4 regions of the Spongiactinospora sp. 9N601 genome follow, and region 4 is predicted to be linked to each of the others. Evidence: riboswitches for the same ligand, from Rfam matches in the RefSeq annotation. Region 4 holds a riboswitch; each other region holds the start of a gene.

Region 1 (3,325 bases), on a different contig from region 4:
GCAGTTGCTGCGCAGGCTGGCCGGGGCGCGGGGGCACTGGGTGACGGCGGGCGCCCCCGAGCAGATCGCCGACCGGATCGAGGAGTGGTTCACCGGCAGCGCGGCCGACGGGTTCAACATAATGCCGCCGTACCTGCCCGGCGGCTTCGACGCGTTCACCGGCCACGTGGTCCCCATTCTGCGGAAACGGGGCCTGTTCCGGACCGAGTACGAGGGCTCCACACTTCGCGAACACTATGGGCTCCAGCGCCCGCCGAGTCGTTTCGGCGCAGCGCTCCGAGGGGCCGAAAACCGCTGGTAGAGTAACGTTTCCTGGCACGTTCCAACACGCCCGTTGCCGAAGCCTCGCGCAGGCGGTAGAAGAAGTGACGGCAGTGAATCGGGGGCGCTTATTCGTACCCTCCGGCAGGGATGGGAGCGGGATACCCGTGAGCAGGAAATTAGCGGTCATCACCCCGAGCTACGGACCGGACTCGGAGCTTTTCGGCGAGCTCCACCGGTCCGTGCTCCACCACACGTCACAAGACACCGTCCACCACGTCATCGTGCCCACCGCGGACCAGGCGGTGTTCGCCAGGTTCGCGGGCCCGCGGTGCCGGATCTGGACCGAACCCGAGCTTCTCCCCCGCCGCTATGTCCGCGTTCCTCGCAGCGGACTGTGGGCCAATCTGCGCAGACCATGGCCACCTGTGCGCGGCTGGGTCATCCAGCAGGCGCTCAAGATAGCCGCCGCCGCGCACGTGGACGCCGATGTGGCGCTACTGCTCGACTCCGACGTCGTGCTGGTGCGGCCGACCCGCGCGGAGAGCTTCACCACCGACGACCGGCTGTGCCTTTACCGGCTCGAAGACGGCGTACACGCGGGAATGGACCGGCATATCAAGTGGCACCACGCGGCGCGCGGCCTTTTGGGCCTGCCCGCCACCCGGGCGCTGCCGCTCCCCGATTACGTCAGTTCGCTCAACTTCTGGGACCCGGCCCTCGTGCGGGAGATGCAGGAACGCATCACGAAGGTCACCGGGCGGCACTGGATGGACGCCTTCAACTCGCACCTGCACATTTCCGAGTTCATCCTTTACGGGGTCTTCGTGGACGAGGTCGTGGGCGCGGCGGCGGGCCGCCCGCCGTACACCGACTCGGTGTGCCACAACCGCTGGGACGACACCCCGCTCGACCTCGCCGCCGCCCTCGACTTCGCCGACCGGCTGACCCCGTCCGCGGTCGGGATGATGATCTCGGCCAAGTCCCGCACCCCGTGGGACGTCCGGCTCGCCGCCGTGCAGCGCTGCGCGCAGGTGGCCGGGGGCTGACCGCGCCGATCCGCGTACGCCCTGCCCGCCTCCCCCCGGCGGGGCGTTCGGACACGACCTGCTACGGTGACCCATGACGCGGGGTGCCCGGCGCGCCGGGCTGAGATCACACCCGTAGAACCTGCTCTAGTTCGGACTAGCGAAGGGACGTCACCGTGGGTGAGGGTTCGTTCTGCACTGAGGTCTGGCAGCGCACCGCGAAGCTGGTGCGGGCCATCCACGAGCACCCGTTCAACACCGCGCTCGGCGCGGGCACGCTCGACCGCGACAAGTTCGCGTTCTACATCGTCCAGGACGCCCGCTATCTGGAGGCGTTCTCCAAGGCGCTGGCCACCGCCTCCACGCGCGCGGGCGACGTCGACGAGGCGGCCTTCTACGCGCAGAGCGCGAACACCGCGCTGACCGCGGAGGCGTCGCTGCACGCCGGTTACATCGAGGAGTACGGCCTGAGCCCGGACGACCTGTCCGGGATCGCGACGTCGCCGACCTGCCTCGGCTACTCCTCGTACTTGCAGGCCACCGCGCTGTCGGCGCCCTACCCGGTGCTCGCGGCGGCGGTCCTCCCCTGCTTCTGGGTCTACCAGGACGTGGGCGAGGCGCTGCTGGAGCGTACCGCCGGCGCCGCCGACCACCCCTACCGCGCCTGGATCTCCACCTACGCCGACCCGGCGTTCGCCGAGTCGGTCACCCAGGCCAAGGAGATCACCGACCGGCTGGCCGCGGCGGCCGGCCCGCAGACGCGCGAACAGATGGTCCACGCCTTCTGCCGGGCCACCGAGTACGAGTGGATGTTCTGGGACAGCGCGTGGCGGCAGGAGACCTGGCCCACCGCGGAGTGGGTCTCGCTCTGAACCGACCCCGAGTCGGGGGCCGCTGTCGATATCCGGCGCGCCCAGGGATGCGTACCAAGATTGTTCGCGGAGCGTAACCGTCCGGATACTTATGGTGACCACTTCCTGATCGGTAGACATGGCGGGTGACCGAAGGTCTATCGCGGAAAGGAGCGCGGTCCCATGAGCGCGACAGATATCCGGCCTGCCCGGCAGTCCCGGTTTCCCGACCCCCAAGCCTGACGGGCGGGGGAACAACGGTGCGAGGGGAGCCGTGGTTCGCCGTCCTTCCCGACGGGGCGGCCGGGGCCGCCGCGGCAGGGGCGCTGCGCCCGTGGGCGAGCGGTGTGATCGATCACGCGTCCGGCCGTCCGTGGCTGGTCGGCGAGTGGCCGTGTGATCAGATCCGCCACGCCCGCGCGGGCTCGGCGCAGGTGGCGGTGCTCGGGCGATGCCCGGTCACCACCGCCGACCTGGCGCGGCGGCTGGACCGGATACGTGATCTGAACGAGGTGGAACGCGTGGTCGCGGGGCTGCCCGGCAGCTTCCACCTGATCGCCGCGGTCGGCGGCAGGGTGCGAGCCCGGGGCAGCGCCTCGGCGGTGCGCCGGATATTCCAGGCCCGGGTGGCGGGCGTGACGGTGGCGGCCAGCCGCTCCGACGTGCTGGCCACGGTGACCGGCGCGCCGGTCGACGAGGGCGTCCTCGCCGCGCGGCTGCTGCCGTACTGCGCGGCCTGGCCGCTCCAGCAGGCGGGGGTGTGGCGCGGCGTCACCGGGGTGCCGCCCGACCACTGCCTGATCCTGGAGCCGGACGGCACGGCGACGCTGCGCCGCTGGTGGAGTCCGCCGGAGCCGGCGCTGCCGCTGGCCGAGGGCGCGGAGGCGGTGCGCGACGCGCTGGTCGCGGCGGTCGGCTCCTGCGCGAAGGGCGGTTCCCACTACGGCGACACGATCAGCGCCGACCTGTCCGGCGGGCTCGACTCCACCGCTCTGTGCTTCCTGGCCGGGCGCGGCTCGGGCCGCCTGGTGACCATTCATCGCCAGGGCGCCGACATCGGCCCCAGCGGGTCGGGCGACACGGTGTGGGCGCGCCGGGCCGCCGCGGCGCTGCCCAACGCCAGGCACCTCACGGCCGGGCGCGACGACGTCCCGCCGTGGTTCGGCGGGCTGACCGAGCCCCGGC
Region 2 (3,325 bases), on a different contig from region 4:
CCGGACAACGCCGGATCTCGCTATTTCACCCGCTGCCGTCCGCCTCCGAGGCGGTGTCCACCGAGCGCTGTAAATGGGAACGTTCAAACCGGGCCATCGCACAGGTCGGCCACACCGGCCGCAGGAAAGCCCCACCACATCGCGGCACGCGATCGGCTCCGAAGGAGGACACCCCGCCACCACCCGGCGATGACCGTTTCACGTGCGACCAGTGCCGGCCGTACCCGGCCGGGGCGGTCCGCATGACACCAAGAGAGGTCTGATCAACGATCGACGCGCCAGAGGGCGGGCAGTTCGACGCCCAATTCGGCGAAGAGGCGACGCAGAAGAGGAAGGGAGATGCCAAGGACATTGCCGTGGTCCCCGTCGATGCCCTCGACGAACCAACCGCCGAAGCCCTCCAGCGCAAATGCCCCCGCGACGCGCAGCGGCTCCCCCGTCGCCACATACGCAGCGATCTCGGCATCGGTGGGCGTCCCGAAGCGCACCAGAGTGGAGCCGAGCTCGGCGGCCTCCCGCCCGCTGGCGGCGTCGATCACGCAATGCCCGGTCAGCAGCCGGCCATCGCTCCCGCGCATCGCCTGCCACCTGGCCGTCGCCTCCTCAGGCGTCGCGGGCTTGCCGTACGGCACACCGTCGATCTCCAGGACCGAGTCACAGCCGATCACCAGCCCATCCCCCACCCGCTCGGCCACAGCGGCGGCCTTCGCCCGAGCAAGCGTGAGCGCGAGGTCCCCGGGGGTGTCAGCGGTCACCGCATCCTCATCCACCCCACTGACGACCACTTTGGGATCAAGCCCCGCAGTCCGCAACAACGCAAGCCTGGCAGGCGAAGCGGAAGCCAGCACGATCGTCATAAGAAACCTCCGATCAGATCCCGCCTGCGGCGGAGAAGCAATCAAAGCCCTGCGGAGCAGGGCAGAGCCAACCGATTCGCGCATCGAACAAAGACACGATAGCCAGCAAGAGAGAAGATCATGCCACCTTCCACGGTCCATACCCAGCTCTGGAATGAGCGCCGCATCCCAGCCCCGCCCACCCCCTCGCCACCGGCCACGAAACTCCTGGGCGTTACCAGGCATGTTGACCGCCGTCCCGCTCACCAACGACGGCAAGGCCGGCTTGGACCGGCCGCTCGGCCCACTCGCCGACGTCCCCGCCCCACTGGGCACATTTCCCGGCAAATCAGCACGCTGGCCCAGGCGACCCTGCTGCCGGTCATCGAGATCAACCGGAGGCCGCCCCAGAGCAAGGCTGCATGCCACAGCCCAGTGGGTGCCGCACGAATTCTGGATGAGCGTCGCCGAGATCGATGCTGTTCTCATCAAGGGCGTTGGCGATGTGGAAACGGCCTGCATCGAAGACGAACTCCACCGCGATGGTGCCGTCCGCCACGTCATGACTCGAAGGACGCCACTCGAGCAGCGCAACTTCGCGCAGTTCCTGGCCGACGAACGGCTCAAGCCGTTCGTCGGCGCCGACCCACGCCGGAGTCAGCTCGAACCACTCCCAGTCACTGATCGCAGTCGTCGTGTCGATGCTGTCCCGGCTGATCGACAGCTCATCGAGCTTCCAGTGGCAGATCTCTACCTGGACACCATCGAAGTCCAAGACGACGGGACAGTCCGCGAACCATTCCCCGGTCTCGACAAAGCGCACGATCGCGAACCCCGTAAGACGCCGGCCACCAAGTGCGGCCAGGCTCGGCCCGTGTTCCTCGCGGACGGCTTCAAGCCCGACGAGAAAGGTCGGCTCGAAGCCGGATATCCCCATCACGATTGCCGATTGTCCACGTTATTCACGGGGCCGGCCAGCCGATATCCACTACCAAGCCGCATGGCCGTGCTCGACGGCTTCATCCTTTCAAGTGATCACTCACGTGGGGGCTGTGGCGAAGGGAGGGTGTGGGTTAGGGTTGGACACGACAGATCGCGGGGGTCCGGTGAACCGGGCTGAGATTGTGGCTGAGACGGCTGCTGACCGCTGGAACCTGACCGGGTAATGCCGGCGTAGGGAGAGATCGAGTCGTCATGACCGACACTGCGATGACACGTGCCCGCAAGGTGTATTTGCACGGAGAGCGGGCGGATCTGCGGGTGCCGATGCGGGAGGTGGCGCTCACTGATGGGGGTGCCGTGGTGCTCTATGACACCTCTGGGCCGTACACCGACCCGGACTACGACGCCGACGTGCGGTGCGGGCTGCCCGCGCTACGTGCGGGCTGGATCGCCGGGCGCGGTGACACGGTGTCGTACACCGGGCGTACGGTGCGGCCCGAGGATGATGGGCGGCGTTCGGGGGATCCGCTGCGGAACGCGGCGGCGTTCGCTGAGCGGTCGCCTCGCCGGGCGAGTGGGGCGGGGGCGGTGACGCAGCGCGCTTATGCGCGGCGTGGGGAGATCACCTCTGAGATGGAGTTCGTCGCGCTCCGGGAAGGGGTCGAGCCGGAGGTGGTCCGGGGCGAGCTGGCGGCGGGCCGGGCGGTGTTGCCCGCCAACGTCAACCATCCGGAGCTGGAGCCGATGATCATCGGCCGGAACTTCCTGGTGAAGGTGAACGCCAACATCGGCAACTCGGCGGTGGCGTCCTCGATCGAGGAGGAGGTGGCCAAGATGACCTGGGCGACCCGCTGGGGCGCCGACACCATCATGGACCTGTCCACCGGCAGGGACATTCACACCACGCGCGAGTGGATCCTGCGCAATTCGCCCGTCCCGGTCGGGACGGTTCCGCTCTACCAGGCCGTGGAGAAGGTCGGTGGCGATCCGGCCGAGCTGACCTGGGAGGTCTTCCGAGACACCGTGGTCGAGCAGGCCGAGCAGGGCGTGGACTACATGACGGTGCACGCGGGCGTACTGCTGGAGTACGTGCCGCTGACGGCCCGCCGCCGTACGGGCATCGTGTCGCGCGGTGGTTCGATCATGGCGGCGTGGTGTCTGGCGCATCACCGCCAGAACTTCCTGTACACCCACTTCCGGGAGCTGTGCGAGATCTTCGCCGCGTACGACGTGACCTGGTCGTTGGGCGATGGATTGCGGCCCGGGTCGATCTCCGACGCCAATGACGAGGCCCAGTTCGCCGAACTGCGCACCCAGGGTGAACTCACCCGGATCGCCGCCGAGTATGACAACCAGGTGATGAACGAGGGCCCCGGGCACATCCCGATGCACAAGATCAAGGAGAACGTCGACCTGCAACGGGAGTGGTGCGACGACGCGCCGTTCTACACGCTCGGGCCGCTGACCACCGACATCGCGCCGGGGTATGACCACATCACCTCGGCGATCGGCGCGGCGATGATCGGCTGGTACGGCACCGCGATGCT
Region 3 (3,325 bases), on a different contig from region 4:
CATCACGACCTTGCGCGACGCGGTGGCCCGCTCGCGCGGGCTGGCCGCCAAGGACCTGAAGACGGAGAAGAAGTCCGGCTTGCGGGTGCATGGGCGGACCGGGCAGAAGTGCGAAGTCTGTGGGGACACCGTCCGTGAGGTCTCGTTCGCCGATTCCAGCCTCCAGTACTGCCCGACCTGCCAGACCGGCGGCAAGCCGCTGGCCGACCGGAGGTTGTCCCGGTTGCTGAAGTGACCTGGGACAATTGAGGTCATGAACGTTCCCGAGATCGACGCGAACGCGGTGCCCGACGACGCCTACCTGCTCGACGTCCGCGAACACGACGAATGGCGCGCGGGGCACGCGCCGACGGCCACCCACATCCCGCTGGGTGAGCTGCAAGGACGGGTCGAGGAGGTTCCGGCGGAGGCCACCGTTTATGTGGTGTGCCGGGTCGGCGGGCGCTCGGCCCAGGCCACGGCCTGGCTCAACCACATCGGCCGGCAGGCGGTCAACGTGGGCGGCGGCATGCAGTCCTGGGCGGCGGCCGGGCGTGCGATGTCCAGCGAGAGCGGCCAGGACCCTTTCGTCGCCTGAAAGCGGGCTCTTCACGCCTTTCATGGAGCCTTGCGGCGAATCGGTTAGGGTGGCCCGTCGTGATCCAAGACCCCTCCCACCTCACCGTCACGGCGGACGCCTACGACTCCATCGCCGCCCTCTACGCCGACCTCTTCCGCAACGCGCTCGACGACCAGCCGCTGGACCGCGCGGCGCTGGGCGTGTTCGCCGAGGTCGTACGGACTGCCGGGGGCGGTCCGGTCGCCGAGCTGGGATGCGGCCCTGGGCACACGACGGCGTACCTGCGGAAGCTGGGCCTGGACATCTTCGGTCTCGACCTGTCGCCGGTGATGATCGACCTTGCCCGCGAGGCGTTTCCCGACCTGCGCTTCGAGGTCGGCTCGATGGACGCGCTCGACCTGGCCGACGGCGGACTGCGCGGGATCGTGTCCTGGTACTCCGTCATCCACACGCCCCCGCGGGAGCTGCCCGTGTACTTCGGGGAGTTCGGCCGCGTCCTGGCCCCGGGCGGCCATCTGCTGCTCGGCTTCTTCGAGTCCGAAGGAGACCCGGTGACGCCGTTCGACCACAAGGTGACGCAGGCGTACCGGTGGCCGATCGACGAACTGGCCGCGCTGGCCCGCGCCGCCGGCTTCGCCGAGATCGGCCGGATACTGCGCGAGCCGCACGAGGGGGAGCGGTTCCGCCACGGCCGCCTGCTGATGCGCCGGGAGCCCGGCTCCGTGGAGTGAACCACCCCTTGTGGTCAAGACGCGACCGGTACGGCATGATGAGGGCGCAATTCAGACCTCGCGGGAGCTCGGGGCCGAACCGGGCTGAGAGGGCAGTAATCGCCGCTGCCGACCGCATGAACCTGTCCGGGTAATGCCGGCGTAGGGAGCGTGTGATGGCGTCTGACGTCATTGATCCGCACATCAATCCTCCGTCCGATTCCAACGAGGCGCCCCTCACCCTCGATCAGGCCCCGCCCAAGACCCTCGGCATGCTCGACCAGAGCGCGTTCTGGGCCAATTTGGGCGTCAGCCTGCTCGGTTTCTCCGGGGCCCTGACCCTGCTCGATCCGACCGGTTCCGGGGTGACGCTGACCTTCGCCGCCGCGATCCTGGCCACTGTGGTGGGGAGCCTGATCGGCACCGCGATGGTGGGGCTCGCGGCGGTGCCCGGGGCGCAGACCGGGCGGCCCTCCATGGTGTTGCTGCGCGGGCTGTTCGGCGCGCGGCTTTCGTACGTGCCGTCGCTGCTCAACACCGTCCAGATGATCGGCTGGGGGGCGTTCGAGCTGTGGGTGATCGCGAACGGCGCTCAGGCGATCTTCGGTACGGCGGTGCCGTACCCCGTCTGGGTCCTGCTCGGCGGGGTGATCACGGTCGCGCTGACCATCTGGCCGCTCGGCTCGATCCGGCTGCTGCGCCGGTTCGTCACCGCCGGGGTGGTGGTGGCGATGATCTGGCTGACGGTGGCGCTGATCCGGCAGGGGCCGTCGCTGGGCGGCGGGTCGTGGGCGGGGTTCGTGCCCGCCGTGGACTACGTGATCGCGCTGTCGGTGTCATGGGTGCCGATGGCCGCCGACTTCACCAGGCACTCGCGTTCGCCCCGGGCCGCGTTCGGCGGGGTGTTCGTCGGCTACTCGATCGCCCAGGTGGCCTGCCTGGGCCTCGGCGTCATCGCGCTGGCGCTGGTCGGCAATGACGACACCAAGGTGTGGGGGGCGTTCGTGGCGGCCCCGCTGGGCGCGCTGTTCTTCGGGATTCTGGTGCTGCGCGAGACCGACCAGTCGTTCGCCAACACCTACTCGACCACCATGTCGCTCCAGAACCTGATGCCGAGGGTCGATCGCCGGATCATCTCCGTGACGGTCGGCGTGGTGATCAGCGCATTGGCGCTGGTCGCCGACGTCACCGCCTACACCGCGTTCCTGGCGCTGATCGGCGCGGTGTTCGTGCCGATGTTCGCGGTCCTCACGGTGGACTACTTTGTGCTGCGCGGGATGGCCCGCTGGGACACCCGCGAACGGGCCCCCTCCCGGTGGCTGATGCTCCTGCCGTGGGTGCTCGGGTTCGTGACGTGGTGGCTGGTGGCGGCGCTGCCCGAGGTGCCGTGGTGGCGGTCGCTGTGGAGGTCGGCGCGCGCCGCGCTCGGCTTCGCGCCGCAGCCGTGGATGAGCGCCGCGCTCGCGGCGTTCCTGGTCGCGGCCGTGGTCACGCTCGTGGTGGCCCCGCTGGACCGCAGGCTGCGCCCGGCCGGTTAGGGGCGGGCCTCCAGGTTGAGCAGCAGTTCCTTGGCGGCGGTCCCGCCCGCGTACGCGCCGGGGCCGTCGTCGTCCACCACCCGGTGGCAGGGCGAGATCACGCAGACCGGATTGGCCGTCAGCGCGTTGCCCACCGCGCGCAGCGCCCGCGGCCGGCCGATCCGCTCGGCCATCGCGCGGTAGGTCGTGGTCGTGCCGTACGGTACGCCGCTCACCAGGGACAGCACGCTGCGCGCGAACGACGTGGCGAGCTGGAGGTCCACCTTCGCGGTGAAGGTGCGCAGCCGGCCGGAGAAGTAGGCGTCCAGCTCGCGCCGGACCGGGTCGAGCCGGCGTGGGTCGGGGCCGATGAACGTGCCGATCGCCCGGCTGACCCGCTCGTACACGGCGTGCTCGTCGTCGTAGCTGCACACCGCCACCCCGCGCGCGGTGACCGCGATCACCAGCGTGCCGGCCGGGCTCTCGGTCGTGCCGAACGCGATGTCGGGCGGCCCGTGGCCGCGGTAGCCGGGCGAGGT
Region 4 (3,325 bases):
CGATGGTGAACAGGGGTGGTCCACGATCGTCTCGCCCGCCAGCAGGCGGACGACCAGATCGGCGGTGAGGGGGGCGAGCAGTACGCCGCCCCGGTGATGGCCGGTGGCGACCAGGAGCCCCGGCAGCGCGGTGCGGCCGATCGCGGGCAGGTTGTCGGGCGTCCCCGGGCGCAGTCCGGCCACCACGTCGGTGACCTCCCACTCGGTGACGCCCGGCACCAGTTCCCTGGCGTCGCGCAGGATCTCCCACAGGCCGCCGGCCGTGACACGGGTGTCGAAGCCCATCTCCTCCTGGGTGGCTCCGAGCACCACCTCGCCGTCTCCGCGCGGCACCAGGTAGACGGGGGAGCCGTGGACGGTGCCGCGCACACAGCGGGTCAGCGCGGGATAGGGCGTGCGCAGGCGCATGATCTGGCCCTTGACCGGTCGTACCGGGGGCAGCACGCCGCCGGGCACCCCGGGCAGCGAGCCGGTCCACGCCCCGGCCGCCAGCACCACCTGGTCCGCCGGGATCTGCTCCGGGGCCGCCCCGGAGTCCTGACGGGGGAGCGGGGCGCGGCCGGGCCGCACGCCGCGCGAGCCGGGCTCGGCGTCCGCCGCCGCGAGCCGTACGCCCTGGACCGTGCCGCCGGCCACCACCACTTCGGCGACCCGGCGGCGCAGCACCGGGACACCGAGCCTGGACAGGGCGGTGAGCAGGGCGCGGGTCACCCGGCGCGGGTTCACCCAGGAGTCGCCGGGGGCGAGCAGGCCGCCGCGCACCGACGGGGCCAGCATGGGCTCCAGGCGGCGGCACTCGCGGCCGGTGAGCCGTTCGACGGGGAGGTCCAGTTTGGCCATGAACTCCGCCAGCTCGCCCAGCGCCGCCAGGTCGTCCGCGCCGAAGGCGACGTCCAGCGTGCCCGCCGAGCGCAGGTCGAGGTCGTCGCCGGTGGCCTCGGTGAGTTCGGCGGCGAAGCGCGGCCAGCGGGCGAGGGAGTCCACCCCCAGCCGCAGCAGCGGCTCCTCGGTGTAGGTGACCTCGCTCACCGGCGCGAGCATCCCGGCCGCGGCGTACGACGCGCCGCCCCCAGGATCGGGGTCGATGACCGTCACGGCCGCGCCCTCCCGGGCCGCCCGCCACGCGACGCTCAGCCCGACGACGCCGCCTCCCACCACCACGACCCGCCCCGCTCGGCCCGCGAGCCGCCCGGCGGGCTCTGCGGCCGTTTGCGGGCCGCCATCAACCCTGGTTGGGGTGCTTCCGTGTCCGGCCGGGTTTTTCGGTCCCGGCGCGTCCGTACCCGGGGAATCGGCGAGTGGGGCGCCACCGGACGCCGGTACGCCTCCGGCCGCGCTCAGCGGCGGGGGAGCGGGGACGCCCGGGGGGTCGCCGAGGGGTTTCGGGCCGTTCGCGAGCCCGCCGGGGGACACGGCGTGCGGGAGGCTCGCGACTCCGGCCGCGGGTTTCGGGCCGAACTCATCCCCACCTGGGGGATCGACACTCCGCATACCTTCGCTTGGGGCCGCCCTGGGCGGGGTACGCCCATCGTGGGTGGCTCCTTCCGAGCCGGTCTCCTCGGAGGCCCCTACCAGGTTCCTTCGTTCCCGATCGACTGGTTGGTGGCGGTTTTGCTCGCTTCGGTGGTGCTCGCTGCGCTGTGGCCTCATGCGGCCGATCGCTCCCTTCGCCGGCATGACCCGGATCAGGTTCTGTTACGGTCGAGGGCCGTGACAGCCCTCCTCTCAGCCCGGTTCGTCCGGACTCCCGTGCGTTTATCCCTTCTAGCCTAAGCGTCCGCAGAAGTGACCCCGCACGGGGTGTCAGCTGCGGGCGTGTACATGGATTAGCGTTTTCGTTGTCGAATCGCCATTGGCGCGCTTTCGATGCGCCGACTTAGGGTCGTGGGTTGTGAATCAGGTCGTGGTGGTGGGAGCCGGGCTCGCCGGTGTGCGCAGTCTTGAGGCCCTTCGGGCCCACGGGTACGACGGCAGAATCACTCTGATCGGAGAGGAGCGGCACCGGCCCTATGACCGCCCGCCGCTCTCCAAGGCCGTGCTGAACAGGGAGAAGGAGATCGACTCGACCTACGTCGACCTCGACCTCGACGCCCTGAAGATCGACTGGCGTCAGGCCGTGGCCGCCAAGGGGCTGCGGCCCGGAGTGGTCGAGACGACCGAGGGCGAGCTGCCGTACGACGGGCTGGTGATCGCGACCGGCGCCACGCCGATCAGGCTGCGCGGTGAGGGCCGCCAGCACGTGCTGCGGACCATCGACGACGCCCTGGAGCTGCGCGACCGGCTCGCGCCCGGGGTCCGGGTGGCGGTCATCGGCGCGGGCTGGATCGGCGCGGAGGTCACCACCGCGGCGGCCCGCGCCGGGTGCGACGTGGTCGTCGTGGAGGCCGCTCCCACCCCGCTGAGCGCGGCGCTCGGCGACGACGCGGGCGCGTGGACGGTCCCGTGGTACGCGGAGGCCGGGGTCGAGCTGCGCCTTTCCACACGGGTCGCCTCGGTCGACCACGACGGGCTCACGCTCGCCGACGGCTCGCGGATCAAGGCCGACGTCGTCGTCACCGGCGTGGGCGTCCGCCCGGCGATCGGCTGGCTGTCCGGTTCCGGCATCGAGCTGGCCGACGGGGTCGTGACCGACGAGCACCTGCGCACCTCGCTGCCCGGCGTCGTCGCGGTCGGCGACTGCGCCGCCTGGTGGTCGCGCAGGTTCGCGCGCCGGCTGCGGGTGGAGCACTGGGACACCGCGCTCGGCGCGCCCGACGTCGCCGCCGCGGCCATTCTCGGCGAGGACGCCGTCTACGACCCGGTGCCCTACTTCTGGTCGGAGCAGTTCGGGCACATGGTGCAGTACGCCGGGTACCACGCGGGCCCGCGCGCCGCCCGCCGCGTCCTGCGGGGCGACCCGCACACCGACGCCAAATGGGCCATCTGCTGGCTGACCGGCGATGACCGGCTGACCGCGATCCTCACCGTCGATCGCCCTCGCGACCTCGTCCAGGGCAGGCGGATCGTGGAGGCCGGCCGGCGGCTCGACGCCCGCCGCCTGGCCGATCCCGGCACCATGCTGCGCGATTGCGTGGTCGCCTGAGGGTGTTTGCAGATCGCCCAGTCGTGGTACTGGTGGATTCGTGACGCTTTCTGTTGCACAGATCGACCAGCAGACCGACGAGTTGGTAGGGGAGTGGATCCCGCTGTCGGAAGTGGCCAAGCGGCTGGGCCTGTCGGCCGGCCGGGCCAAGCAACTGCTGAAGGACCGCAAGATCATCGGAGTACGCCGGGACGGTGGCGAGCCCCAGGTGCCCGCCGCCTTCCTGGCCGCTGACGATGTGCT

The links. A riboswitch is a leader RNA that binds a small molecule or an ion and turns the genes downstream of it on or off. The one in region 4 is predicted to bind thiamine pyrophosphate.
Region 1: it holds a riboswitch for thiamine pyrophosphate, as region 4 does, so the genes downstream of both, tenA (thiaminase II) here and ACH34R_RS01550 (FAD-dependent oxidoreductase) in region 4, are expected to answer to the same signal.
Region 2: it holds a riboswitch for thiamine pyrophosphate, as region 4 does, so the genes downstream of both, thiC (phosphomethylpyrimidine synthase ThiC) here and ACH34R_RS01550 (FAD-dependent oxidoreductase) in region 4, are expected to answer to the same signal.
Region 3: it holds a riboswitch for thiamine pyrophosphate, as region 4 does, so the genes downstream of both, ACH34R_RS38850 (purine-cytosine permease family protein) here and ACH34R_RS01550 (FAD-dependent oxidoreductase) in region 4, are expected to answer to the same signal.

Annotation. Positions count from the first base shown of each region.
Region 1 is NZ_JBIRBB010000012.1:299,238-302,562, forward strand. Features, by position in the region: gene ACH34R_RS28505 (LLM class flavin-dependent oxidoreductase) at 1-301, shown strand, start outside; gene ACH34R_RS28510 (DUF6492 family protein) at 429-1,310, shown strand; TPP riboswitch at 1,380-1,475, shown strand; gene tenA (thiaminase II) at 1,466-2,161, shown strand; gene ACH34R_RS28520 (asparagine synthase-related protein) at 2,401-3,325, shown strand, end outside.
Region 2 is NZ_JBIRBB010000003.1:83,634-86,958, reverse strand. Features, by position in the region: gene ACH34R_RS07425 (Maf family protein) at 264-857, opposite strand; gene ACH34R_RS07420 (hypothetical protein) at 1,228-1,776, opposite strand; TPP riboswitch at 1,922-2,035, shown strand; gene thiC (phosphomethylpyrimidine synthase ThiC) at 2,031-3,325, shown strand, end outside.
Region 3 is NZ_JBIRBB010000023.1:100,516-103,840, forward strand. Features, by position in the region: gene ACH34R_RS38835 (Fpg/Nei family DNA glycosylase) at 1-235, shown strand, start outside; gene ACH34R_RS38840 (rhodanese-like domain-containing protein) at 254-577, shown strand; gene ACH34R_RS38845 (class I SAM-dependent methyltransferase) at 640-1,290, shown strand; TPP riboswitch at 1,341-1,455, shown strand; gene ACH34R_RS38850 (purine-cytosine permease family protein) at 1,446-2,807, shown strand; gene ACH34R_RS38855 (methylated-DNA--[protein]-cysteine S-methyltransferase) at 2,804-3,325, opposite strand, start outside.
Region 4 is NZ_JBIRBB010000001.1:360,794-364,118, reverse strand. Features, by position in the region: gene ACH34R_RS01550 (FAD-dependent oxidoreductase) at 1-1,161, opposite strand, end outside; TPP riboswitch at 1,646-1,761, opposite strand; gene ACH34R_RS01545 (NAD(P)/FAD-dependent oxidoreductase) at 1,892-3,082, shown strand; gene ACH34R_RS01540 (Rv2175c family DNA-binding protein) at 3,123-3,325, shown strand, end outside.